3 regions of the Alkalihalophilus pseudofirmus genome follow, and region 1 is predicted to be linked to each of the others. Evidence: riboswitches for the same ligand, from Rfam matches in the RefSeq annotation. Region 1 holds a riboswitch; each other region holds the start of a gene.
What was found. Region 1 has a riboswitch for cobalamin ahead of PQ478_RS02110 (ribonucleoside-diphosphate reductase subunit alpha). Riboswitches for the same ligand answer to the same signal wherever they lie in the genome.
Positions count from the first base shown of each region.

Region 2: another riboswitch for cobalamin. It lies ahead of PQ478_RS07315 (ABC transporter substrate-binding protein); the one in region 1 lies ahead of PQ478_RS02110 (ribonucleoside-diphosphate reductase subunit alpha).
Region 3: another riboswitch for cobalamin. It lies ahead of PQ478_RS15040 ((2Fe-2S) ferredoxin domain-containing protein); the one in region 1 lies ahead of PQ478_RS02110 (ribonucleoside-diphosphate reductase subunit alpha).

Region 1 is NZ_CP117835.1:392,963-398,741, reverse strand. It holds gene PQ478_RS02120 (hypothetical protein) at 1-460, opposite strand, end outside; gene PQ478_RS02115 (ribonucleotide-diphosphate reductase subunit beta) at 447-1,481, opposite strand; gene PQ478_RS02110 (ribonucleoside-diphosphate reductase subunit alpha) at 1,496-3,667, opposite strand; cobalamin riboswitch at 3,856-4,050, opposite strand; gene PQ478_RS02105 (phosphatidylserine decarboxylase) at 4,491-5,273, opposite strand; gene PQ478_RS02100 (YbjQ family protein) at 5,290-5,610, opposite strand.
Region 2 is NZ_CP117835.1:1,408,738-1,414,516, forward strand. It holds gene PQ478_RS07300 (DUF421 domain-containing protein) at 1-207, shown strand, start outside; gene PQ478_RS07305 (spore coat protein) at 489-791, opposite strand; gene PQ478_RS07310 (hypothetical protein) at 796-1,008, opposite strand; cobalamin riboswitch at 1,157-1,337, shown strand; gene PQ478_RS07315 (ABC transporter substrate-binding protein) at 1,543-2,538, shown strand; gene PQ478_RS07320 (FecCD family ABC transporter permease) at 2,501-3,559, shown strand; gene PQ478_RS07325 (heme ABC transporter ATP-binding protein) at 3,593-5,062, shown strand; gene cbiB (adenosylcobinamide-phosphate synthase CbiB) at 5,059-5,779, shown strand, end outside.
Region 3 is NZ_CP117835.1:2,818,635-2,824,413, reverse strand. It holds gene PQ478_RS15055 (PAS domain S-box protein) at 1-335, shown strand, start outside; tRNA gene PQ478_RS15050 (tRNA-Val) at 436-508, shown strand; gene PQ478_RS15045 (hypothetical protein) at 699-1,355, shown strand; cobalamin riboswitch at 1,718-1,904, shown strand; cobalamin riboswitch at 2,020-2,202, shown strand; gene PQ478_RS15040 ((2Fe-2S) ferredoxin domain-containing protein) at 2,316-2,705, shown strand; gene cobJ (precorrin-3B C(17)-methyltransferase) at 2,767-4,440, shown strand; gene PQ478_RS15030 (sirohydrochlorin chelatase) at 4,462-5,352, shown strand; gene cobK (precorrin-6A reductase) at 5,349-5,779, shown strand, end outside.

The DNA of each region.
Region 1 (5,779 bases):
CTCCTTTCATCAGCAGCTTTTGGAGAAGCTTTTTGTATAGAGCACTATCACCATTAAGAGAATCCAAATCCCAGTGCCACCGGTATTCTAGTGATATAAGGATATTCTTCTCATAGTCGCCTTGATCGAGTAAGGCTGTTAATAATGAACTTGCCGCCTGCTGGTTTCTATACGGAGGCGCCACCTCAACCACACCTAATACACGTATCTCTTTCATTTTCACCCAACGTTCATATGGCTCAGGCGATAAAATCAGCGCATAGCCCACAATTAACTCTTCTGTATAAGCTAAGGCTAGATTCACATCCAATGTTTGAAAGGCATTCAGCATCGCTAGCTGCTGTTCACTTGGCAGCCTGAATTGCCCTAGCCCATTGTGAAACCGGTATTTCTGCAACAGCTTCCCGACGAGGGGGCGGTCAGCTGTTACAGATACCGTCTTGTTTTTAGAGTTCATCAAAGCCGTTGTCACTTGAAACTTTCGCATATTGTCGTGATTTTTGTTCAAAGAAATCACTTTTTGCCGCATTTACATCCTCGTAAGCCTTAATCCATTTAAATACATTTGTACAATGCTCAGGAAAAATATGATCGTAGCCGAGCTGCTTTGCTCTTTTATTTGCAATGAATTTTAAATAGGACTCCATCTCATCAGAGGTTACGCCTTCAATCTGCTCACCGATGATATAGTTGAACCATTTCAATTCAAGCTCCACTGCCGTCGTTAGCGACTGTTTGACGAAGGATTCCATCTCTCTATTGTTTAATTCAGGATGCTCTTCAAGTAATTCTTTAAATACATTCGTAAATAAATACACATGAAGCTGTTCATCACGGTTAATATAATTAATCATCGTTGAAGTAGACACCATCTTCTGGTGTCGGGCGAGGTTGTAGAAGAAGGCAAAGCCTGAATAAAAATTAACTCCTTCTAAGATCACATCGTAAACAATCGATCTTGCCAATGTATCTGGTGTAGGGTTATCTGCAAATTCCTCGTACCCATCTACAATAAATTCATTTCTCTCTTTTAGGACAGGATCATTTTTCCAGTAATCGAAAATCTCATCCTGCGTCGCTTTTGGTACAAGACTTGAGAGCACATAGGAATAGCTCTGGTTATGAACGACCTCTTGAAATGACAGCACACTCATTAATGCAACAAGCGATGAATCTGTTAAGTAATCAGCTACCTTTAATGAATAATCCGTTTGTACACTATCTAGGAAAGCAAGAAGGCCGATAATCTTTTTAAAGGCCTCTTGTTCTGTTTCTGTTAGATTCTGAAACTGCTTGGCATCATGGCTCATATTAATTTCAAAAGGCGTCCAGAAATTAGCGAGCATGTTTTTATAGAGAGGATAAGCCCAGCTGAACCGTACATCATCCCAATTCAATACATTTGAACTTTCCCCATTAATAATTCCTGTTGAAGCATTCGGGGCGTGTGGATTATAAAGTTTTCTTTTTTGAAGTGTCATTTCATTTCCTCCTCTTAACTTGAACAGCTTTCACAGTCATCTACTGAAAGCGACGTTGAGCGAACGTAATACGTTGTCTTTAGCCCTTCTTTCCATGCAAGCAAATGTAGATCAAGGAGCTCTTTTGCTTTGACGTTGTTTGGAACATATAGATTAAATGAAATTCCTTGGTCGACATGACGCTGACGAGCCGCATTTTGACGGATGCTCCATGTTTGGTCAACTAGGTGAGCCGGCTTATAATACCAAGTGGTCCGAGAGTTGAGGTCAGGCGCCACAACAGGAATACGATAATTTTTCTTCTCTTCCACGTAATATTTTTGGAACAAAGGATCAATAGAAGCAGTAGAACCAGCAATAAGAGAAGTCGTTGCATTTGGTGCCACAGCCATCACGTACCCGTTTCTCATGCCATGCTTTGAAATGAACGAACGAATCTCATCCCATTCTGCGCCTTCGTATCCACGTTCACTAAAGAACTCGCCCGTTTGCCAATCAGACCCTTCATAATGCGGATAGGCACCTTTTTCAGCCGCTAATTCTGCACTAGCTTTAATCGCCGCTTGATTAATCCGCTCATATACACGCTCCACTTCCTTAACAGATTCCTCACTCTCCCAAGCGATCCCTCGCTTCGCCAAGTGATGATGCCATCCGTACGTACCAAGGCCGATCGCTCTGTACAGTTTGTTCGTTTTCTCTGCTTGTTTTACGCCGATTGAATTTTGATCAATCACATTATCTAGCATCCTTACTTGAATCTTCACGACCCTTTCTACCACATCATCTGAAAATACTTGAGCCAGCGACAATGAGCTTAAATTACAGACCACATAATCTCCCGGCTGCTTCTTAATCGAAATCGTATCGTCCTCAAGTGTTTCTTCCACAACGGTTGTCGCACTCATATTCTGCATAATTTCAGTACACAAATTAGAGCCGTAAATCATTCCTTTATGCTTGTTTGGATTCAGCCTGTTTGCTGTATCCCTGTAGAACATAAACGGGCTTCCTGTTTCAAGCTGAGAGAGCATAATTCGTTTCATAACTTCGATCGCTGGAATTTCTGTACGCGACAGTTCATCATTCGCTGCACATTGCTCGTACCTTTTACGGAACTCTCCATTTCCTTTTTTCTCATCATAAAAATCTTCAAGAGAGAATCCCATTTTCATCCGAACTTCATGGGGGTCAAACAAATACCAAGTATCTCTCTTCTCAACAGCCTCCATAAATAGATCTGGCAAAGATACAGCTGTAAAGAGATCATGAGTTCTTTGACGCTCGTCCCCGTTATTTAATTTCGCATCGAGAAAAGCAAAGATATCTTTATGCCAAACATCCAGGTATACCGCTATAGCGCCTTGCCTCTGGCCAAGCTGGTCTACGCTGACAGCTACGTTATTTAGCTGCTTCATCCAAGGAATAACGCCTGAGGAAACATTTTTAAATCCACGAATCGATGAACCTCTTGCACGAATCTTCCCTAAATACATACCAAGCCCGCCGCCGTTCTTACTCACAGTTGCCGCATCGGTACAGCTATCGAAAATCGACCTTAGATCGTCTTCCACCGTATCGATAAAGCAGCTTGAGAGCTGGCCTCCCGCTTTGCCGGCATTACTCATTGTCGGTGTAGCGACTGTCATATATAAATGTGAGAGCGCCCAATAGGCTTCCTTTACCAATTCAAGCCGGGACCCTCTATTCTCTTCTGACATTAGAGTCATTGCTATAACCATCCAGCGCTCTTGCGGCAGCTCTACGATTTGATCATTAAAGGCCTTTGCCAGGTAGCGGTCTGCTAATGTTTTAATGCCTATATACGTAAACTTTTGATCTCTTGCCGGTTCAAGCGTTAATGCGAGTTCGTATAATTCTTCCGTTGAATACGAGCCTAATCTTTCATCATAGATTCCCTTTTCAATCTGCGTTTTAAGATACTCCGGAAAACTTGCACTAAGCACTCTTGGTTCTACCCCTCGTTGTGCTGCTATTTGTTCTCTCAAATGGTTGATATAACAAGCAGCTGCCACATAAGTCCAATGCGGCTCCTCCACAGATAGTTCATTTAAAGCATGTGCTGCACGTTTTTCCCATGTTAGATGCGACGTTTGCTCTAACCAATCAAGATCTACCTGCACATCTAGCGGGTTATCTTTTTTCTCTTTTACGTTTATCTTCATTTGTCCCACACTCCTTCATTCAGCTATGTACATTTCATTTGCAAATAAAAAACGCCCTATCTCTCAGGTTTGAGAAATAGAGCGTAAAACGGACTTGGTCATTTGCATACCTTAATCGAGCTAGAATGCACCTTGCAAAAACGCACAAATCTAGCCGCTGCCGTCTCACTTCTCATCCCCCGAAGATAGCTGACTGAGAAATGATGGCAGGTCTCCTGACTTGTGCTTCTCTTTACTCTGAGCCTTCCCGTATAAGCACCTTTCAGCTCTCTTATACAGTGGTTGTCTCATTTCATCCACACTTACAGTTGCGGGGACAGTTCTGGATTTTCACCAGATTCCCTATTAAGCTGCCTAGCAGCACCAACATTCCACAAAAACAATATATAGTTGTTAGTTATGATTACTAATACGATATATTGATAGATTAAACGATATCAGGGGTAGAATGCAAGGATTATATTTTTGTAGGTGTTAGGCGGCTGGGTGGTCAGGTGGTTAGGAGATTGGGGGAATGATTCACATATAAATAGAACTGGAAAATAAGCGTATGTTATCGGAGTATTGTATAGCTTCAAAGCTTGAAATGCTTTAAACATGGCGTATAGCGGGCTCGCCGCTGCTGAAATATGCTTCGCTTTCCGCGGTGAGCTGCTGAGCTCCCGGGCCGCCCGCGGAAAGCGTGCGCCTTCAGCGGAGGTAAACAAATAATGCCAGGAGGGACTAGCCTATATCCTTACTTGTCGTATCTGTAAAATCTGGCTTGTCATGCCCACTATTGAAGTAGAGGATCATTACATGCTAAATGCCGTTAAACAAACGTTTAATTAACTCGATTGGTCAGCTTTTGGCCCATTAGTACGTCTGCTGGCGTCTGCTTGTCGGCAAGCTCCATCAAACCTTTTTCCCCAACTAAAACAACGGTTGAGCCAAAGGAAAAGTACCCCATCTCTTCACCTCGGGATAAGGTTGAGTTCTTGTGAGTAAGCTCAATCGTGTTAACATTCATCGCTCCTACTTTTACAACAGCTAACTGTTTGCCGGAAACGTTTAGCTCTGTTATGACTCGATAGTTTCTTGAAAGCGGCCTTCTTCCGTAGAGAAGCCCCCAATTGTTCACAGGGTAAGATCGCCCGCCTAACGTCCATTGCTTTGTGATTTCAGCATCTGCCGGGCTATGGATGCGGTGATAATGACTAGGGCTTAAATAAAGTACCATTACTACGCCGCCATCATATTTCCCTGCCGCTTCACTAGACCCTAACATTTCTTCTAAAGTATAATCTTGCCCTTTCACATGAAACGTGACACCAGGTGCTAGGATATGCTGCTCAGCCAAAATGCCATCAACCGGACTAACGAGAATATCTTCTAGCTGATTAATCGGTCTGCTCTCTGGCTTTAACCTCCGGATGAACAACTCATGCAAACTCTTATAGGAATGAACAGGCTCTAGCATTTCTTGTTCATTTAGATTAAACGTTTTAGTAAACGAACGATTCACTCTTCTGCTCATTTTAGATTCTGCAAAACTCTTCAATATAAGAGAGTTCATTTTATGATTTGATAACTCTATAAAAAGACGATACAGTGACTGTTTAACCATTCGTGCCTCCAATAATTTACTTCTCTAAAATTTTAACTGCTGTTCCATAGGCAATAATCTCTGCAGCCGAACCCATAACGGTTGATGACTGCAGACGCATGCCAACAATAGCATTGGCCCCTTTTTTCTTCGCATCTTCTACCATTCGATGAATAGCAAGCTTTCTCGCCTCATCCATCATCTCATTGTACCCTTTAATTTCTCCTCCGACGATCCCTTTTAATCCAGCCGTAATATCACGGCCGATATGTTTCGTTTGAATCGTGCCTCCTTTTACATACCCAATCACTTCAGTAATTTCAGCACCAGCAATCGTATCAGTAGTCACTATCATCATAATCTATTTCCTCCTCTTTTTCTTTTTTCCTCTCTATAATAAATACGATTAGTACCGCGATAAAGCTCAATATGTTTAAAGCTAAAGTTGTCAAAGCCAACGTGATATCAATAAAAGCAAAGATTATCGTTAACACCTGAAATAGAATAGCAAGACTAATAAGTGAAGC
Region 2 (5,779 bases), 1.0 Mb from region 1:
TTGTCATATCCCTTAATCGTAGAAGGGAAAATTTACGAAGATATCTTAATCTATTTAGGTTTAAATCGGCAATGGTTAATTGCTGAATTACAAAAAAGTCGGGTTGCTCAAGTAAATCGCGTCTTCTTCGCTTCCATTAATGATGACCAAGAACTTCACGTATCCTTAAACAATGAACAGCAGCAAATGCCGACTATTTACAACTAATTGAGGGTCCGTTTCAAACTCGTTACTTTCTAATGTTCTTCACAAGAGTAACTCAAATACAAAGCAATTTGCTTCACAGTAGAACAATAGCATTTAAAGAAAAATGAATTTATTATCACACTAAGTAAGGAAACCTTATGATAAAAAAAGCGGTGAGACCCTGCATTACTATAGTAATGCGGAGTCTCACCAGCCCTTCTAAGGAACAAAGGTGTATGTCAGTCAACATATTAAAATGAGTCGTTATGTTCGAAAGACTCGTTATGAAAACATTTTTATTGTTATTTTGAAGTTGGCATCTCAAGAGCAAGTTTTGCTTTTTCTAGGTCATGACTGACTTGCTCGTCAACATCATAAGCATGATACATTTCCTGCTCAATCATATAGGTAGCCACCTCATGATGTAATTGGATCGTTTCATCTAGTTGTTTCTTTAAAATTTTATGGATCTCAGGGCTTGCTGTTTCCGTAATCGCTACTGCATAGCTCCTTACAGCTGCTTTTGCAGTTACTAGAAGATCTGTTGCAATGACCTCATCATTAATTAAATCTTTATTATTGATTTTATCAAGAATACTAGACATAAGCTTATTCTCCTTTCTCTACTTTTTCTAAAATAGTACGCAATTCTTTAACAGCCTCTTGAGATGCAGCGGCATCTTTTTGTAGCAATTGTTTTAGTTTCTTGTCAGAAGCCAGCCCTTGCATCATTGAGGATTTTGCAGCACTAGCTGATTTAATTGTCAGCATTTCATGAACTTCTAACACTTCATGAGCTGCGTAGTTTGTTTTTGCCATCATTGTTGCCTCCTTGTTGTTTTAGAATGTAATGTATGAATTCCACTGTTTTATAAAATAAAACCTATTAATTTTTTATTGATAGACAAAATGTTTAAAAAATAGTGTCGAATACGTGGTGATCATGTATAATAAAGATACTTATTAACAATCTCATATAGCACATCTAGGTCACTTTGTTATAGAAGTGATAATAGGGAAGTTGGTGTAAATCCAACGCGGTCCCGCCACTGTAAATGCTTGATTGCCTGCACATCCACTGTCAATTTGATGGGAAGGGGAAGTAATCGATAAGCATGAGTCAGGAGACCTGCCTAGGTGTTTCGTGTGAAACCTTCGAGGAAAAGGGGAAGCGGTCTAAAACGACTCTATTTTATCTCATTTCAAAAATGGAGTAAGATTAGTACTACTTTAATGTGTAAGCACTCCTCGGCATGGAGTGCTTTTTTGTGTATATGCCGCCTAATTCAACAATATGTTCCACAGAAGAGCTAGAGAGAGAAAATAAGTAATACTACATATTTAGGAGAGGATTTTATGTTGAAAAAGTGGTATGCAATTCTTGCCGCACTTATGCTTGCTTTTGTTTTAACTGCTTGTGGGGAGACAACAGATACAGAGGAGAGTACTGAGCCTGTTGATACAGAAGAAGCAGGTGAAGAAAATGTTGAGAGTGAGAGTGGAGAAACGGGAGATTTTCCTAGAACTGTAACTGATGCTTTGGGAGAAGAGGTTGTTATTGAAGAGAAGCCTGAGAAAATTGTTTCCCTCATTCCTAGTATTACTGAGACATTGTTTAAAATTGAGCAAGGAGAATATGTGGTAGGTCGTACAGATTGGGACAACTATCCTGAAGAAGTCTTAGATATTGAGAGCGTAGGAGATATGAACTTTGATGTCGAGCGTGTCCTATCCCTTAGTCCTGATCTTGTTTTATCCCATGAATCAAATGCACATAGTTCAACTGAAGGATTAGATCAAATCCGTGCTGCTGGTATTCCGGTAGTTGTCATTAACGATGCCAGTTCCATTGATGCCGTATATGAGGCTATCACAATGATTGGAGAAGCATCTGGCGGAGATCAAGAAGCAGCTTCTACCATCGAAGAGATGAAAGAACGTTTTGCAGCTATTGAAGAAAAAGCTTCAGAAATTAGTGAGGAAGACCAGGTAGATGTATGGGTTGAAGTGTCAGATGAGTTATATACAGCTGGAAGCGAAACGTTTATTGATGAAATGCTTACTCTAATTCGTGCTAATAATATTGCTGATACGGAGCAGGGTTGGCCGCAATTTACTGAAGAGGAAGTAGTCACTTTGAATCCACAAGTGATTATTACAACTTACGGGTATTACGTTGAAAATGCTGATGAGAAAATTAAAGAACGTGCCGCTTGGCAAGATGTAGATGCCGTTAAAAATGAGCGTATTTATGATGTGCAATCTGATGAAGTCACAAGGTCAGGTCCGCGTCTTGTAAAAGGAGTAGAGGAACTTGCGTCAGTCATTTATCCAGAGGTATTTGGCGAATAATCACTTTATTGCCTATACAGCAGTACTAATATTTTGTTTTACAGCGTTTATCATAAGCATCGGAAAGGGAAGTGTTGAACTTCCCTTTTCTACCGTTATACACATCGTTTTACAAGAAGGATTACATATACCGCTCAATGCAGTCCTAGATCCTATGCATGTGAATATCGTGATGGAAATCAGGCTTCCGAGGACGCTGCTTGCTATGATGGTCGGCGCTTGTTTAGCCGTTGCTGGAGCAGCCTTTCAAGGTTTTCTTAAAAATCCCCTTGCTGATCCTTATACATTAGGGGTTTCATCAGGGGCTGCAGTTGGTGCGGTGGTCGTATTATTTTTTGGCATCAGCTTGCCGATTATTGGTCAGTTCACATTACCTTTTGTCAGTATTATTTCAGGCTTTTTGACTCTATTTTTAGTTATAGGGTTTGCTAGAATCGTTCAGCGTTCGATGTCGGCTGAGACGATTATTTTAGCAGGAATTATTTTCAGCTCGTTTTTAGGCGCATTTATCTCCTTGATGATTTCATTAACAGGTGATGAGCTGCGGCAGATTATTAATTGGCTGATGGGCAGTGTGGCTATGCGAGGATGGCCCTATGTATACATGATTGTTCCTTGTTTTCTAATTGGTTTTATTATGTTGTTTTTTAACCGGCATGAACTCAATGCACTAGCATTTGGTGAAGAAACAGCCCGTCAATTAGGTGTGAACTTAAAGGTGCGTAAATTGACCATATTACTTGGTGCTACAATCGTTACAGGAGGTGCAGTAGCTGTTTCAGGCACGATTGGATTCGTAGGTTTAGTCATTCCGCATCTGACGAGATTGCTTTGGGGAAGCGACCATAAGCATTTGATTCCGCTCTCAATGTTTGTGGGTGCAGGATTTTTAGCCTTAACGGATCTAACGGCAAGAACAGTTTTAGCGCCAACAGAGCTGCCAATCGGAGTGATAACGGCGATTATAGGCGGGCCAGTATTTGCGCTTATTTTGTTAAAACAACGCAAGATTGGAAGATAAAACGTAATTATGAAAGAGAAAGGAGGAACGTAATTGTTAAATATAACTAATTTAACATTAAGCTACGGCGAAAAATGCGTGATTGAAAATGTATCTTTCAACGTAAATAAAGGAGAGATTTTTGGGATAGTTGGTCCTAATGGCAGTGGTAAAACGACTCTTTTAAAAGCGATTAGCGGCAGTCAGGAGCCCGTGCAGGGGAAGATCATTTTAAATGAAAGATCTCTCACAACCTATCATTCAAAGGAATTAGCTAAACTAATGGCAGTCCTGCCTCAGCAATCTGAGACGGCCTTTACGTATTCTGTATCGGATGTGGTGGCGCTTGGGAGGTATCCCTATCAAAAAGGATGGCTGCAAGGTCTGACGAAAGAGGACCATCAAGTGATCGAGCAAGCTCTTCGTCAGACCGGAACGGAAGGATTTAAAGACATACCGCTTCAATCATTAAGCGGCGGGGAGCGCCAGCGTGTGCTTTTAGCGAGAGCCTTAGCTCAGGAACCAGATATCTTATTACTAGATGAGCCAACGAATCACCTTGATATATCCTATCAAATGAGCTTATTGAATTCGCTTAAGCAATGGTCTAGGGATCGCAGCTTAACGGTCATTGCCGTTCTCCATGATTTAAATATGGCAAGCTTATACTGTGATCGAGTCTTGTTACTAGATGAAGGTCAGACAATCGCATTAAACGAACCGAGAAATGTGATGAAAAAAGAGTCTCTGACTGATGTGTATAAAACAGCGCTTGAGTGCGGAGAACATCCGGCTCATCCTTCACCATTGATTACATTTGTTCCTGAAACAGCTGATCAAGAAAGTCTCTCACCTATCGATCAATTACAGATAGAACAGAATGCACAGTGGATAAAAATAACGAGTCCTTATAGATGGAAGGCGTTATCATCTGCTGTATTAGGGGCAGGGTTCAGCTGGCATAATACGTTTGTTAATCGTCATGTGCATAAAGATTATCAGTGTGATGATGTCATTTCCGAATTTAGACATTACCTTACTGAACGTGAAGTGAGCGGTGAAGATGTGATGGGCATGATGACCGCGGCAATGTTAGAAGATGGAGTTATATTACGTGTGAATGAAAATGGATTAAATATGTTAGTCATGGTGACAGCAGGTACCTCAAATGCCGTCGATGCGACAAGAGCTTTTTCTCACCCGCAGATTGAAAGTAAGGTAGGTACAATAAATACTTGGGTATTTGTGGAAGGGAAGATGCCTGAGTCTGCATACGTTCAAGCGTTAATGACGGTAACGGAAGCTAAAAGTAAAGCGATGTTTGATGAAGGGATTAAAGATGAAGTCACCCAAACGATTGCGACCGGAACGTCTACTGACAGTGTAATGATTGCAGCTAGTCAGGAAGGGGAGGAATTTCCATATGCCGGGACCATTACTCCAGTTGGAAAGTTAATGGCTAAATTGGTATATGAAGCTACAAGAGAGGCGATTGTTAATAACAAAAAGAGGCGGGGGATATGATTTTAAATCATTTGTTGGCTCTAACTCTTGCAGTGATCATTGATCGTCTGATCGGCGACCCAAAATGGCTGCCGCACCCTGTCGTTGGGATGGGGAAAATCATCTCCTTCTTTGAAAAAAGATTGAACAAAGGAAGCCAACGTCGTGTTAAAGGGTTTATGATGATGCTTATTTTACTCATTATCAGCGGCGGTGTCCTCTTTATCATCGTTTATACTGCCTATTCCATTCATACCATGTTAGGAATTATGGTAGAGGCATGGTTTATTTCAACGACCATAGCTGCAAAAGGGTTAAAGCAAGCTGCGCTTGATGTATGGCAGCCTCTTATGAAAAATGACGTAATAGGAGCAAGGAAGTATTTGTCTTATATCGTAGGCCGTGATACTACGAATTTGAAGGAAGAAGAGATTACAAGAGCAACCATTGAAACGGTATCAGAAAATACGAGTGATGGGATTACTGCACCTTTATTTTATGCCCTGATTGGAGGTGCTCCCCTTGCTATGATTTACAGAGCCGTTAATACAGGCGATTCAATGGTAGGGTATAAAAATGAGAGATATTGTGAGTTTGGGTATGCAGCGGCGAAATTGGATGATCTTTTTAATTTGATTCCAAGCAGACTGACTGGATTAATGATGATTATGTTTAATCGTCCTGCGCTAAAACGCAGACGAACAGAGTGTTTCAATGTTCTCTTAAGAGATGCGAAGA
Region 3 (5,779 bases), 1.7 Mb from region 1:
CACCACATCAATTAACTCAAGTATTTATCAATCTGCTAAAAAATGCCGTCGAAGCAATGGATAATGAAGGTAATTTATCTATCAATGTAAAAAAGGTCAATCAAACAATCCATATTATCGTTAAAGATACCGGTATAGGAATGACACAAGAAGACCTGGCTCGCCTAGGCGAACCTTACTATTCTATTTCAAGTAAAGGGACAGGCATTGGCTTGATGGTATGTTATAAAGTTATTGAAAATCATGGAGGGAGTATGTCAATCACTAGTGTATGTGAGGTAGGTACTGAAGTGAGTATTCAACTCCCCGGTTTACAAACCATGAGCCTCAAGTAAATTTGAGGCTCTGCTATTTCCAAGTAATAGAATTTTATAAAAGAGATTGACAATATGTCAATCTTAACGTATAGTTATAAGTGTCGTTACTACATATCTTGATCCGTTAGCTCAGTTGGGAGAGCGCCACCTTGACAGGGTGGAGGTCACTGGTTCGAGCCCAGTACGGGTCATACGTTTTTGAAAATCCTTATTCTGTATTCAGAATAAGGATTTTTTGTGTTTAGAACCTCTCGCTCCGAAAGTCCTATAGTTAGTAAATTATTTTTCGTGATGTGCGAATCTTTTAAGAACGCTTTACGTCTATTATAGATAGCTGGTCTTATATGCATCAATAAATTAGATATTTGGGGGAGGTTCATATTGAAGAAATCAACAATCATTTCAATTGGATCCGTAGTGATCGTTATAGCAGGGATTGGAATTTATTCATTATTTGGAGGAGACAACGAGATTCAGGTTGTTAGTGGAAGTGAAGAGGAAATAGAAATAGAGGTACAAGAAGATGATGAAGATGTTGGGGCATTAGAAGAAGAGGTCGTAGAAGAACCCTCTGAAGAAATCTTTAATGATGGGATGGATCCACTTGAAATTCGGGAAACAATTCAAACAGTCCATGGAGTCTTAAATGGGATAACAGGGCATGGGCAGCTTGACACCTATCGTGAAAGTGGTGACGGAGCTCATATTGATAACTTTAATAAAATTGAATCAAACTTATTGGACCAAGCAAATCTAATTGAAAAAGTAATTCCTCATGTTCAGCATGAATTACTACGTAAAGACCTAGAAACTTTTGTGGCTATTACAAGATATGCGACTGAATCACATGAGGTAGAACACTTGTTATATTCTCATCGGATTATCCATGATGTTGAAACGGTACTTAATGAAGTGAGTGGTAAAAACATTTTTGGGGCAGCAGTATTTGTGGCGAGTGCTGGATACGAGCCAACAGCATTTGAAGCTGCAGTTAAACCAATCTTACAAACTCTCGCTTCAGAAGAAAGCGAGGAGTAACTAGTTCGTTAATACTACCTAAGAAGTAAGGCTGGTCCATAATTAGAGTGTTTAAAATCAAAATAAGAACGAAGCGCAAAGCTAGCGGATGGACTATACTTGAACCTCAAGTGGGTACTAGAGCAAAAGTGAGAATTAAAAAACTTAAGTCCGACCTTCCGCAAGTTACTACATATCTTGGTCGGTCAGCTCAGTTTGGAGTGCGCCACTTGAAAGGGTGGAGGTCACTGGTTCGATCCCAATTTAATGCTTGTGAGAGAACAGTATTAAAAGGGTGTGCTCTTTTGTGATGAAATAGATAGACTTTTCCGAATATACCAACTGGTAAAATAATTGTTGCTATTGTTATTAAAACATAGTTTAATAGACAGTATATTAAAAGTGCCCTAAATTAGTTACGGGATAATAGGGAAATCAGTTGAAATCTGATGCAGCCCCCGCTACTGTATGTGTTGATGAAAATGTCGTGCCACTAGATACTATCTGGGAAGGGACATGAGTAAGCTGAACAACACAAGCTAGGAAACCTGCTTTTAATTCAATGTATCCAGTCTTCGGAGGGAGGACGAGGGATGTTCATATGTGAGATCTATCATTAATCTCTATATTTGACATGCCCACTAACCTATCTTCCAATATGAAGCTACGGTTTTTTTTGTGGTTAATTTTATATGTAAAGCAAGGTGTATAACAGCTCGTTATGCTTAAAAGGGAAGTACGGTGTAAATCCGTCACGGTCCCGCCACTGTAATGGGAAGTTTCGTTGTATGAAGTCACTGATTAATCGGGAAGACACAACGAAATGATGAACCTAAGTCAGGAGACCTGCCTTGTTTTTCTTCTTCAATACCTACGGGTTTATAGGTAGAGAAGTGTAGTAAATGCTGTCTTTTTTTTGTATGGCATTTTATGCACCTCTACCTAGGGGTGCTTTTTTTATTTTGAAAAAGGAGTGAGTGGATGACTACTTGGAATTTAAATGGTACACAAAAACATGTATTAATCTGTAATGGATCAAGCTGTATGCGTAAAGACGGGGAAGAGATCACCGTTGCAATCCGTGATGAAATTAATGAGTTAGAACTTGATGATAAGATTCATACGTCAAGAACTAGATGTAACGGTCGTTGTAAAGATGTGTGCGTTGTGGTCGTCTATCCTGAAGGGAATTGGTATGAAGTGGACTCTCCGGAAAAAGGAAGGTCCATCATAAAAAGCCATGTTGATCCCACCATTGAATTAGGAGACTCTCTTATCTACAGCTTTAATAATGAGGAGTTTAAAGCAATAAATACTGATAAACGAATTAAAGGCATTGAAAAAGGTGAAAAGAAACAAGCGAAAGTCTAATTGAAACGGCTTACATTATAGCCTGGATCAAGGAGAGGTAATCAACTCAGGAGGTGTGATAATGCTTGGGAAGTTATTAGTTATAGGGTTTGGTCCTGGCAGTTTTGAGCACATGACAAACAGAGCATTAACAGCCATACAAGAAAGTCATTGCATAATTGGATATAAAACCTATGTAGATCTGATTAGTGATTTATTAACAGATCAAGAGATTATAAGTACTGGGATGTCAGAAGAAGTGAGTCGTGCACAAGCTGCGGTAAAGCTCGCTGAAGAAGGAAAAACAGTGGCTGTTATATCGAGTGGAGACGCTGGTGTTTATGGAATGGCTGGCCTTGTTTATGAAGTCTTAATTGAAAAAGGATGGACAGAAGAGACTGGAGTAAGTGTAGAGGTGGTTCCTGGTGTATCTGCTAGTAATTCATGTGCTTCACTACTAGGGGCACCGATCATGCATGATGCATGTACGATCAGCTTAAGTGATCATTTAACTCCGTGGAAGTTAATTGAAAAAAGAATAGAGGCTGCTGCACAAGCAGACTTTGTCATTAGTTTATATAACCCTAAAAGTGGACGGAGGACAAGACAGATTCAAGAAGCACAGAGAATTTTACTTAGCTATCGTTCTCCTAATACACCTGTTGGATTAGTGAAGAGTGCTTACCGTGAAAGGCAGCATATTGTTATTACGGATCTTCAGAACATGCTCGATCATGATATTGGTATGCTCACAACCGTTGTAATAGGAAATTCCTCGACATTCCTTTACGATAACAAATTAATTACTCCAAGAGGTTATCAAAGAAAGTATACCTTAGATAAAACGGAGCAACGATTAAAACCTCATGAACGACTCAGGCATGAAAATGAGCCATGGGCACTTCATCAAGGAAAAAAAGAAGACGAACAAATCCAGAAAAAAAGTCAAACACGAAAAGCTGAAGCGGCACCGGCCGCAAAAGTCTCAGAACCTAAGGAAACATCTTTAGATTTAGCCTTAGAAGCTTTGAGTTTAGTAGCAGGTGAAAATGCGGGCGCACGAGCAAACGAGGGACAAAAAAAGAATGAGATCTACAATCCTGTTGTTTCGGTGTTTGAACTTGCGATAAGTCCAGGGGTGGTTAATAAACACTTTACTCCTAAACAAATGATTACACTAGCAGAAGTAGTTGGTAATGAAGGGACGATGGAATATACACCTCACCATCAAATTCATTTAAGAATACCAACAGCCGAGCCCGAGATGATTACAGGTAGATTAAAAGATGCTGGATTTCTTATTGAACCTATAGGCGATGTTTTTCAATTGAAAGCATGTGATTTCTGTGATGGTGAGAAAAAAGATGCTATTCCACAAGCAGAAGAAATCAATAAGAGATTAAGTGGCCTAGAGCTGCCTAAAGAATTGAGAGTAGGGTTTAATGGTTGCGGCATGGCTTGTTACGGAGCTGTTAATGATGATATAGGCATTATATTTAGAAAGGGAAAATTTGATTTGTTTTTAGGGGCAAAGACAGTAGGGCGTACAGCACATGCTGGTCAACCAGTGGCAGAGGGGATCGAACCGGATAAAATCGTACCACTCATAGAGGAAATCATCTCAGATTATAAAGAGAAGGGTCACCCAAACGAACGATTCTTTAAATATTTTAAACGAGTGGGGAAAATTTTAGATTATACATACAAAGATATGACACCAAAAATTGAGATTGAACCAGCTCCATGTGGAGACTAGAAAAATCAGGGGGAAATGAACATGAGAGCCATTTTACTTGTAGGGCACGGTAGCAGGGATCCAGAAGGCAATGAACAAGTGAAGCGTATGATTGAAGAATTATCAACCAAATTAGATCCTGGCCTTTTAATAGAAACCTGTTATTTAGAATTTGCCAAACCAACCATTGAACAAGGGATTCAAACGTGTGTAGAAAAAGGTGCGTCAAGTGTTTTTATCATCCCGCTTATGCTGCTTGCAGCTGGGCATTCCAAGATTCATATTCCTGCAGCAATTGATGAAGCAAAGGAGAGGTATCCACAGATCCATTTTACATACGGACGACCTTTTGGAATTCATGAAGAAACTCTTGAAATTTGTAAAGATCGATTGGTAGAGGTAGGCGAAAATGTAGATAATGCTGATCCTGATACAGCTATCGTTTTATTAGGCCGCGGTGGAAGCGATCCTGATGCTAATTCAGATCTTTACAAAATGACTCGTTTATTATGGGAAAAGCTTAATTATAAATTAGTGGAACCTGCATTTATGGGGGTAACGGACCCTCTCATAAAAGAAGGAGTTGAGCGGTGTATAAGGCTTGGAGCTAAGAGGGTTGTGATCCTCCCTTATTTCTTGTTTACAGGTATATTAATTAAGCGCCTTGAGAAAATGGTTAAAGAATTTGAACAAGAATATCCAGGTATTTCTTTTAATTTAGCAGGTTACTTTGGTTTTCACAGCAGGCTTCAGACCATCATCAAGGACCGAATTGAAGAAGCGCTGCAAGGTGAGGTAAAGATGAATTGTGATACTTGTATATATCGAATTGATGCAATGGAACATATTGACCACCATCATCACCACGACCATGAACATGACCACGATCACCACCACCATGACCATGATCACCATGAGGTTCAGAAAGTATGATTCTTTTTTTAGCAGGTACTAGTGATGCAAGAGAGTTAGCGATCCTGCTTAAAAGGTCAGGACATTCGCTCCTTACAACAGTAGTGACGCAGAATGCAGCTATTGAATTAAAAAAAGCAGGGCTAAGTGTGTATGTGGGGCGATTAACAGAAGATGATTTTGTAGAGAAGATTAAAGAACAAAACGTTCAAGCGATTGTAGATGCAAGTCATCCCTTTGCAGAAGAAGCAAGTACAAATGCATTAAACGCTTCAAAAGAAGCTGGAATTCCTTATATCCGATACGAACGTGCATCTCAATCGCATTTTGGAAAAGGAATCACGATTGTCGATGACTATGTAATGGCTGCAGAGCATGCATTAAGAAGAAGAGGAGTCATTATGTTAACGACCGGAAGCAAAACGCTTCAAGTCTTTACAGAACGTTT